2 linked regions of the Candidatus Thiodictyon syntrophicum genome follow. The protein of the gene in region 1 interacts with the protein of each later gene in a pairwise test. Links are inferred from orthologs where the notes say so. Each region holds a gene or a part of one and is shown in the gene's direction. Other genes may lie near its edges.

Evidence for each region. Proteins that work in one complex are often made in the same cells at the same time.
Region 2: the proteins of secD (region 1) and pheT interact in binary tests that used the Escherichia coli proteins (3 or more experiments, as listed by UniProt). The link is inferred for Candidatus Thiodictyon syntrophicum from one-to-one orthologs.

Annotation. Positions count from the first base shown.
Region 1 is NZ_CP020370.1:6,668,896-6,673,162, reverse strand. The notes cover bases 673-3,619. They hold secD (protein translocase subunit SecD), read left to right. Parts: upstream 673-1,191; coding sequence 1,192-3,048; downstream 3,049-3,619. Other genes in these bases: secF (protein translocase subunit SecF), read left to right, coding at 3,077-3,619; yajC (preprotein translocase subunit YajC), read left to right, coding at 760-1,098. Also shown: tRNA guanosine(34) transglycosylase Tgt, read left to right, coding at 1-663; more of secF, read left to right, coding at 3,620-4,015; THSYN_RS28545 (FAD:protein FMN transferase), read left to right, coding at 4,196-4,267. UniProt on the Escherichia coli protein: Part of the Sec protein translocase complex. Interacts with the SecYEG preprotein conducting channel. SecDF uses the proton motive force (PMF) to complete protein translocation after the ATP-dependent function of SecA.
Region 2 is NZ_CP020370.1:5,634,628-5,638,203, reverse strand. What follows is about bases 1-3,055. They hold pheT (phenylalanine--tRNA ligase subunit beta), read left to right. Parts: upstream 1-366; coding sequence 367-2,745; downstream 2,746-3,055. Other genes in these bases: THSYN_RS23985 (MerR family transcriptional regulator), read left to right, coding at 3,030-3,055; ihfA (integration host factor subunit alpha), read left to right, coding at 2,750-3,052; pheS (phenylalanine--tRNA ligase subunit alpha), read left to right, coding at 1-318. In the rest of the region: more of THSYN_RS23985, read left to right, coding at 3,056-3,407; THSYN_RS23980 (DUF1902 domain-containing protein), read left to right, coding at 3,528-3,576.

The DNA of each region.
Region 1 (4,267 bases):
TTCGACACGGCCGGCGCCTCCATGGAACTGTCGCTGCGCTGGGCCGCCCGCTCGCGCGCGGCGCACGCCGACAACCCCGCGGCCCTGTTCGGCATCGTCCAGGGCGGGATGCACGAGTCGCTGCGCGAGCGCTCGCTCGCCGGGCTCGTGGAGATCGGCTTCGACGGCTACGCGATCGGCGGGCTCTCGGTGGGCGAGCCGGAGGCGGACCGGCTGCGGGTGCTGGATTTCCTGGCGGATCGGTTGCCGGCGGATCGACCCCGTTACCTGATGGGGGTCGGCACCCCCGAGGACATCGTGGCCGCGGTCTGCCGCGGCATCGACATGTTCGATTGCGTCATGCCGACCCGCCATGCCCGCAACGGCTGGCTCTTCACCCACCAGGGCACGGTCAAGATCCGCAACGCCGTCCACCGCACCGACGAGGGCCCGCTCGACCCCCGCTGCGACTGCACCACCTGCCGCAACTACAGCCGTGCCTATCTCTATCACTTGGATAAATGTCACGAAATCCTGGGCGCCCGGCTCAATACCATTCATAACTTGCACTATTATCAGGCCCTGATGCGGGGGCTGCGCGACGCCATCGCGGCGGGGACGCTCGAGGGGTTTATCGCCGAGTTTCGGGACCTGCGTGCGCCGCGAGCAGCGGCCCCGGGGTGAGTGCGCTATAATGCGGGGCTGTTTTTGCCCGGGTTGCGGCCGGTCGCGTGCCGGCCCGGCCTCTTACAAACATCCGGTAACCACCAGGAAACCCCCATGAGCTTCTTGATTTCCGATGCAAACGCCCAGGCCGCGGCCGCCGGCGCCGGGTCCATGTCGGACCCCTTGTTCACCCTGCTGCCCTTGGTGCTGTTCGCGGTCGTCTTCTATTTCCTGCTGATCCGCCCCCAGTCCAAGCGCCAGAAGGAGCACAAGCGGATGGTCGACGGGCTGACCAAGGGTGACGAGGTGCTCACCCTGGGCGGTATCGCCGGGCGTGTCACCGACTTGGGCGACAACTTCGTGCTGGTGGAGATCGCCGAGGGCACCCAGGTCAAGGTTCGCCGTGCGGCCGTCGATGCCGTGCTGCCCAAGGGTTCCCTGAAGGACCTCTGAGCGGGTCGATCCCCTGATTTCAGGTCGGGGCCGCCGGTGGCCGCCCCCCGACTCCCCGCGACCCTGTCTGCCGCCTGAGCGATTGGAAGTGCGATGAACCAATATCCCCTGTGGAAAAACCTGCTGATCCTGGGCATCGTCCTGACCGGCCTGGTGCTGGCCTTGCCGAACATCTTCTCTCAGGACCCCTCCATCGAGGTCGCGGCCGTCCGTGGGGGCCATGTGACCGAGGCCACGGCCGGGGAGATCCGCGCCGCCCTGGAGGCCGCCCAGGTCCCGGTCAAGCGCATCGATACCCTGGCCGGCGGCAAACTCCTGCTGCGGTTCGCCAGTTCCGGGGACCAGTTGCACGCCGAGGAGGCGATCGAGAACACCCTCTCCGACCGCTACCGCAGCGCCCTGACCCTGTCCGCCGACCTGCCCCGCTGGGTGCGCGCGCTGGGCCTGCGGCCGATGAATCTGGGGCTGGACCTGCGCGGTGGCATCTATGTGCTGATCGACGTGGACATGGACGCCGCCCTGGACCAGTCGCTGGAGCGCTATGTGGAGGACATCCGCACCCAATTGCGTGACGCCAAGGTGCGCTATGTCACAGTCGGCCGCGAGAAGGGGCGCGTCGTGGTCAAGTTCGCGGAGGTCGCGTCGCGGGACGCCGGAGAGAAGGTCATCGCCAAGGAGTTCCGGGATCTGAAGATGCAGACCCTGGAGCAAGACGGTGAATTCCTGGTGACGGTGTCCCAGACCCCGGCCCAGCAGAAGCAGATACAGGACTTCGCGCTCCAGCAGAACATCACCACCCTGCGCAACCGCGTCAACGCCCTCGGCGTAGCAGAACCCATCATCGCCCGCCAGGGGGACCGGCGGATCGTGGTGCAACTGCCCGGCGCCCAGGACCCGGGCCGCCTCAAGGAGATCCTGGGGGCCACGGCCACCCTGGAATACCGGCTGGTGGATACCGAACACAGTGCCGCCGACGCGGAGGCCGGCCGGGCGGCGGTGGGCAGTCGGCTCTACAAGACCCGCGAGGGTCAGCCGGTGCTGCTCAAGCGCCGGGTGATCGCCACCGGCGACCAGATCACGGATGCCTCCTCGGGCTTCGACTCGCAGAGCGGCACCCCGATGGTCAGCGTGAGTCTGGACGCACCGGGCGGCCGGCGGATGCGCGAGATGACCACCGAGAACGTGGGCAAGCCCATGGCCGTGGTCTTCATCGAGAACCGCACCACCACCAAGCAGGTGGACGGCAAGCCGGTGAAGCGTACCGAGAAGGTGGAGGAGGTGATCAGCGTCGCCACCATTCGCGAGCCCTTCGGGCGGCGCTTCCAGACCACCGGGCTGGACAGTGCCGACGAGGCCCACAATCTCGCCCTGCTGCTGCGCTCCGGGGCACTCGCCGCCCCCATCCAGATCGTCGAGGAGCGCACCGTGGGCCCGAGCCTGGGTCAGGACAATATCGACAAGGGGGTGCGCTCGGTAGTGGTCGGCTTCCTACTGGTGTGCGCCTTCATGGGCGTCTATTACCGGGTGTTTGGGATGATCGCCAACCTGGTGCTGCTCGCCAACGTGGTCCTGCTGGTCGCCATCCTGTCGGCCATTCAGGCGACCCTGACGCTCCCCGGCATCGCCGGTATCCTGCTTACCGTGGGCATGGCGGTGGACGCCAACGTGCTGATCTATGAACGTATCCGCGAGGAGTTGCGCAACGGCAACTCGGTCCAGGCGGCGATCTATACCGGCTATGACAAGGCCATGGCGACCATCATCGACTCCAACGTCACGACCATGATCGCGGCCGTGGTGCTGTTCAGCTTCGGTACCGGGCCGGTCAAGGGATTCGCGATCACGCTCTTCTTCGGCATCCTGACCTCCATGTTCACCGCCGTGATCGGCAGCCGCGCCATCGTCAATCTGATGTACGGCCACCGGCGCCTCACCAGCCTGCCTATCTGAACCTGCCTGACTAACCGGGAGCCGAGTCATGGAACTCTTCAAGCGCACCAATATCGATTTCATGTATATCCGCTGGCCGGCCATCTGGCTGTCCTCGCTGATAAACCTGATCGGTATCGCCTCGTTCATCTTTCTCGGGTTCAACTTCGGGCTCGACTTCACCGGCGGTACCGTGGTCGAGGTCGGCTACGCGCAGCCCGCGAACCTGGTCCAGGTGCGCTCGGCACTCGCCGAGGGCGGTTTCAAGGAGGCCGGCGTACAGCACTTCGGCAGTACCCGCGAGGTCCTGATCCGGCTGCCCCCGGTCGCCGAGGGCACCGGTTCCACGCTGGGCGACCGGGTCATCGCCGCGCTCAGCACCGACCCCGAGGTGGGCAAGGTGCAACTGCGCCGGGTCGAGTTCGTCGGCTCGCAGGTCGGCGGGGAGTTGGTCGAGCAAGGGGGGCTCGCCATCCTCTACACCCTGATCGGCATCCTGATCTATGTGGCCATCCGCTTTGAATGGCGCTTTGCGGTGGGTGCGGTCATCGCCACAGTCCATGACGTCATCGTGGTACTGGCCGTCTTCTCCATCTTCCACATCGAGTTCGACCTGACCGCCTTGGCCGCGGTGCTGGCGATCATCGGCTATTCGCTCAATGACACGGTCGTGATCTACGACCGGATTCGGGAGAACTTCCGCAAGGTGCGCAAGGGCACGGTCATCGATGTGGTCGACCTGTCCATCAACGAGACCCTGTCGCGGACCATCATCACCCACGGCGTCACCATGTTGGCGGTGCTTGCCCTGTTCTTCCTGGGCGGCCAGGTCATTCATGGGTTTGCGCTGGCCTTCCTCGTCGGCATCGTCACCGGCACCTACTCGTCCATCTATGTGGCGAGCAGCTCGGTGGTATTGCTGGGGATCAGCCGCGCGGACCTGCTGCCGCCGCCCAAGGAAGGCCCGGGCGTGGATGCGCGGCCTTAGTGCCGCAAAGCCCAAAGCCCGATACCATTCGCGCATCACCGTGAGCTTGGGAAATGGACAGGATTAACAGGATTTCTCAGGATTTACAGGATATCGCCTGTGCTGGATATCCAGCTTTATTTATCCTGTTAATCCTGCAAAATCCTGTTGATCCTGTCTAATTCCTAATCACTTGTGAACATGCTTCATTATCGTGTAATCGGCGATATTGCGGGGGCTGTCGACCAGGTTTCGCCGTACCTCCGAGGGGCA
Region 2 (3,576 bases), 1.0 Mb from region 1 along the record:
TTCTTCGAGCGGGACCTGAAACTGCGCTTTCGTCCGTCCTATTTTCCGTTTACCGAGCCGTCGGCGGAGGTCGACATCGCGTGCGTCATGTGCGGCGGGGCCGGGTGTCGGGTGTGCAAACAGACCGGCTGGCTCGAGGTCCTGGGGTGCGGCATGGTGTACCCGGAGGTCTTCCGGCATGTCGGGATCGACCCGGACCGCTATCTCGGTTACGCCTTCGGGATGGGGGTGGAGCGTCTGGCGATGCTGCGTTACGGCATCGACGACATCCGCCTCTATTTCGAGAACGACCTGCGGTTCTTGCGGCAATTCGCGTGAATTTGAGAAGCGAGCTTTTGGGAAGCGAGACCTTGGGGAGCGAAAAATATGCGTTTCAGTGAGTCCTGGCTGCGGGAATGGGTCAATCCCTGCATCGACACCCAGACCCTTGCGGACCAACTCAGCATGGCCGGCCTCGAGGTGGACGCGATAGCACCCGCCGCCGCGGCCTTCAGCGGTGTGGTGGTGGGCCTGGTGCTGGAGGTCGCGCCCCACCCGGACGCCGGCAAGCTCCATGTGTGCACGGTGGACCTGGGCCAGGCGGCGCCGCTGACCATCGTCTGCGGTGCGGCCAATGTCGCCGCGGGGATGCGGGTGCCGGTGGCGACCATCGGCGCCGTCATGCCCGGTGACTTCAAGATCAAGCGCGCGAAACTGCGCGGAGTCGAATCCTTCGGCATGATCTGTTCCGCCAGCGAACTGGGTCTGGCCGAAACCTCCAGCGGCATCCTGCCCCTGCCCGCCGAGGCGCCGGTGGGTGCCGATTTCCGCGCCTGGCTGGGGCTCGATGACGCCTGCATCGAGGTCGACCTGACGCCCGATCGGGGCGACTGTCTGTCCATCGCCGGCCTGGCCTGGGAGGTGGCGGCGATCAACGATTGCCCCCTGACCCCGGTGGTCGTGGAGCCGGTCGCGCCCGCGAGCGATGACCGCTTCCAGGTCACGCTGGAGGCGCCCGAACACTGCCCGCGCTATGCCTGCCGGATCATCCGCGGCATCGACCCGGCGGCTGTGACCCCGCTGTGGATGCGCGAGCGCCTACGCCGGGGCGGCATCCGTGCCATCAGCCCGGTGGTCGATGTGACCAACTATGTGCTGCTGGAGCTGGGTCAGCCCATGCACGGCTTCGACCTGGCGCACCTGGAAGGCGAGATCCGGGTGCGCCTGGCCGAGCCGCGCGAGCGCCTCCACCTGCTGAACGGCGAGACCATCGACCTGCGTCCGGATACCCTGGTGATCGCCGACGCCGTGCGCCCCGTGGCCCTGGCCGGGATCATGGGCGGCGCGGGCAGTGCTGTGGAGTCCGAGACCCGCGACATCCTGCTGGAGAGCGCCTTCTTTGCCCCCGCCGGGATCAGCGGCAAGGCGCGCAGCTATGGCCTGCACACCGATTCATCTCACCGCTTCGAGCGCGGCGTCGACCCGGGGCTCCAGGTCCGCGCGCTGGAGCGCGCCACCCGGCTCTTGGTCGCCATCGTCGGCGGCGAACCCGGTCCGGTGGTCGACATGACCGCGGCCGAGCACCTGCCGCGGCGTGCGCCCCTGACCCTGCGCGCCGCCCGTTGCGCCCAGGTCCTGGGGCTCGAACTGCCGCCGGAAACCATCGCCGGGATCCTGAAACGGCTTGGGATGGACCTGGTGCCGGTCGCCGGGGGCTGGCAGGTCACGCCGCCCAGCGGGCGCTTCGACCTGGTCCACGAGGTCGACCTGATCGCCGATGTCGGGCGCATCCACGGCTATGACCGCATCCCGGTCAGCCATGCGTCGTCCGCGGCGGCCACCAGGGCCAGACCGGAGGCCGCCTTCGACCTGGATCGGGCGCGCCTCGCCCTAGTCGACCGGGGATTTCAGGAGGTCATCACCTACAGCTTCGTAAGCCCAGAGCTGCAGGCCCGGGTGGAGCCCGAGGTCAAGGGGCTGGCCCTGGCCAATCCGATCAGCGCCGAGCTCTCGGTGATGCGCCCCTCACTGTGGCCCGGCCTGCTCCACACCGCCCGCTACAACCAGGCGCGCCAGCAGGAGCGGGTGCGGATCTTCGAGACCGGGCTGCGCTTTCGCCCCGGCCCCGATGGACTGTCCCAGGAGGCGGCGATCGGCGGCCTGGTCATCGGTCCCCTGGACCCGGAGCAATGGGGCGCGCCGACACGGCCGGTCGACTTCTTCGCGCTGAAGGCGGACGTGGAGGCCCTGCTCGCCCTGACCGGCGACCTGCCCGGTTTCAGCTTCGTCGCGGACCAGCACCCGGCCCTGCACCCCGGCCAGAGTGCCCGTATCGACTATGCCGGTCGGCCCGTCGGGCGCCTGGGGATGCTCCACCCGGCCCTGGCCGCGGACCTGGATCTGACCGGCGACGCCTTTCTCTTCGAGCTGGAACAGGCGGCCCTGACCACCGGCGTGCTGCCCCGCTTCGCCCCGATCTCGAGGTACCCGGCGATCCGCCGGGATCTCGCGATCGTGGTGGACGAGGGCGTCGCCTACGCCGACATTGCCGGCTGCATCCGGGCCGGCGCGGGCGATCTGCTGCGCGAACTGGTGCTGTTTGACGTCTATGCCGGGGAAAATATCGGAGCGGGGCGAAAAAGTCTCGCTTTGGGATTGATTTTACAAGTATCTTCTCAGACACTTACCGACGAGGTGGTGGATGAGGCGGTGGGGCGGGTGTTGACCCGTCTCGAGTCCGATTTTGGGGCACGACTGCGGGACTGATGGTATGGCGTTGACTAAGGCTGATATGGCAGAACACCTGTTCGAAGAGCTTGGGCTCAACAAGCGTGAGGCCAAGGACATCGTCGAAAGCTTCTTCGAGGAGATCCGCAAGGCACTGGAGCGCGGCGAGCAGGTCAAGCTCTCCGGCTTCGGGAACTTCGATCTGCGCGAGAAGAAAGAGCGCCCCGGGCGCAATCCCAAGACCGGCGAGGAGATCCCCATAACCGCCCGCCGCGTGGTGACCTTCCGTCCGGGCCAAAAGCTCAAAGCGCGGGTGGAAGCCTATGCTGGACACGAGCAGCAATAGCGCGGAGGAGGCCGGGACCGGCGAACTGCCGGCGATCCCCGGCAAGCGCTATTTCACGATCGGCGAGGTCAGCGAGCTGTGCGGCGTCAAGCCGCACGTGCTGCGCTATTGGGAGCAGGAATTTCCCCAGTTGAAGCCGGTCAAGCGGCGCGGCAACCGGCGCTACTATCAGCGGCACGACGTCCTCATGGTGCGCCAGATCCGCTCCCTGCTCTACGACCAGGGCTTCACCATCGGCGGCGCCCGCCAGCAATTGAGCGGCGAGGGTGCCAAGCACGACCTCACCCAGACGCACCAGGTTTTGCGGCAGATGCGCCAGGAGTTGGAGGAGATTCTGCACGTCTTGCGGCGGTAGGCGTGGGGTTTCACGGCATGGCGCCGAGTGTCACACGGCTCGTCTGCCAGAGAGCCAGGAAAGTTGAGCAACCTCGCAGCCTGACTTTTTCCTCAACCCGGCCCTCTAATGGTGCACGATATGTCTTACGAAATTCGGCTCGAGTGGGATTCCGAGGCGAATGTTTGGT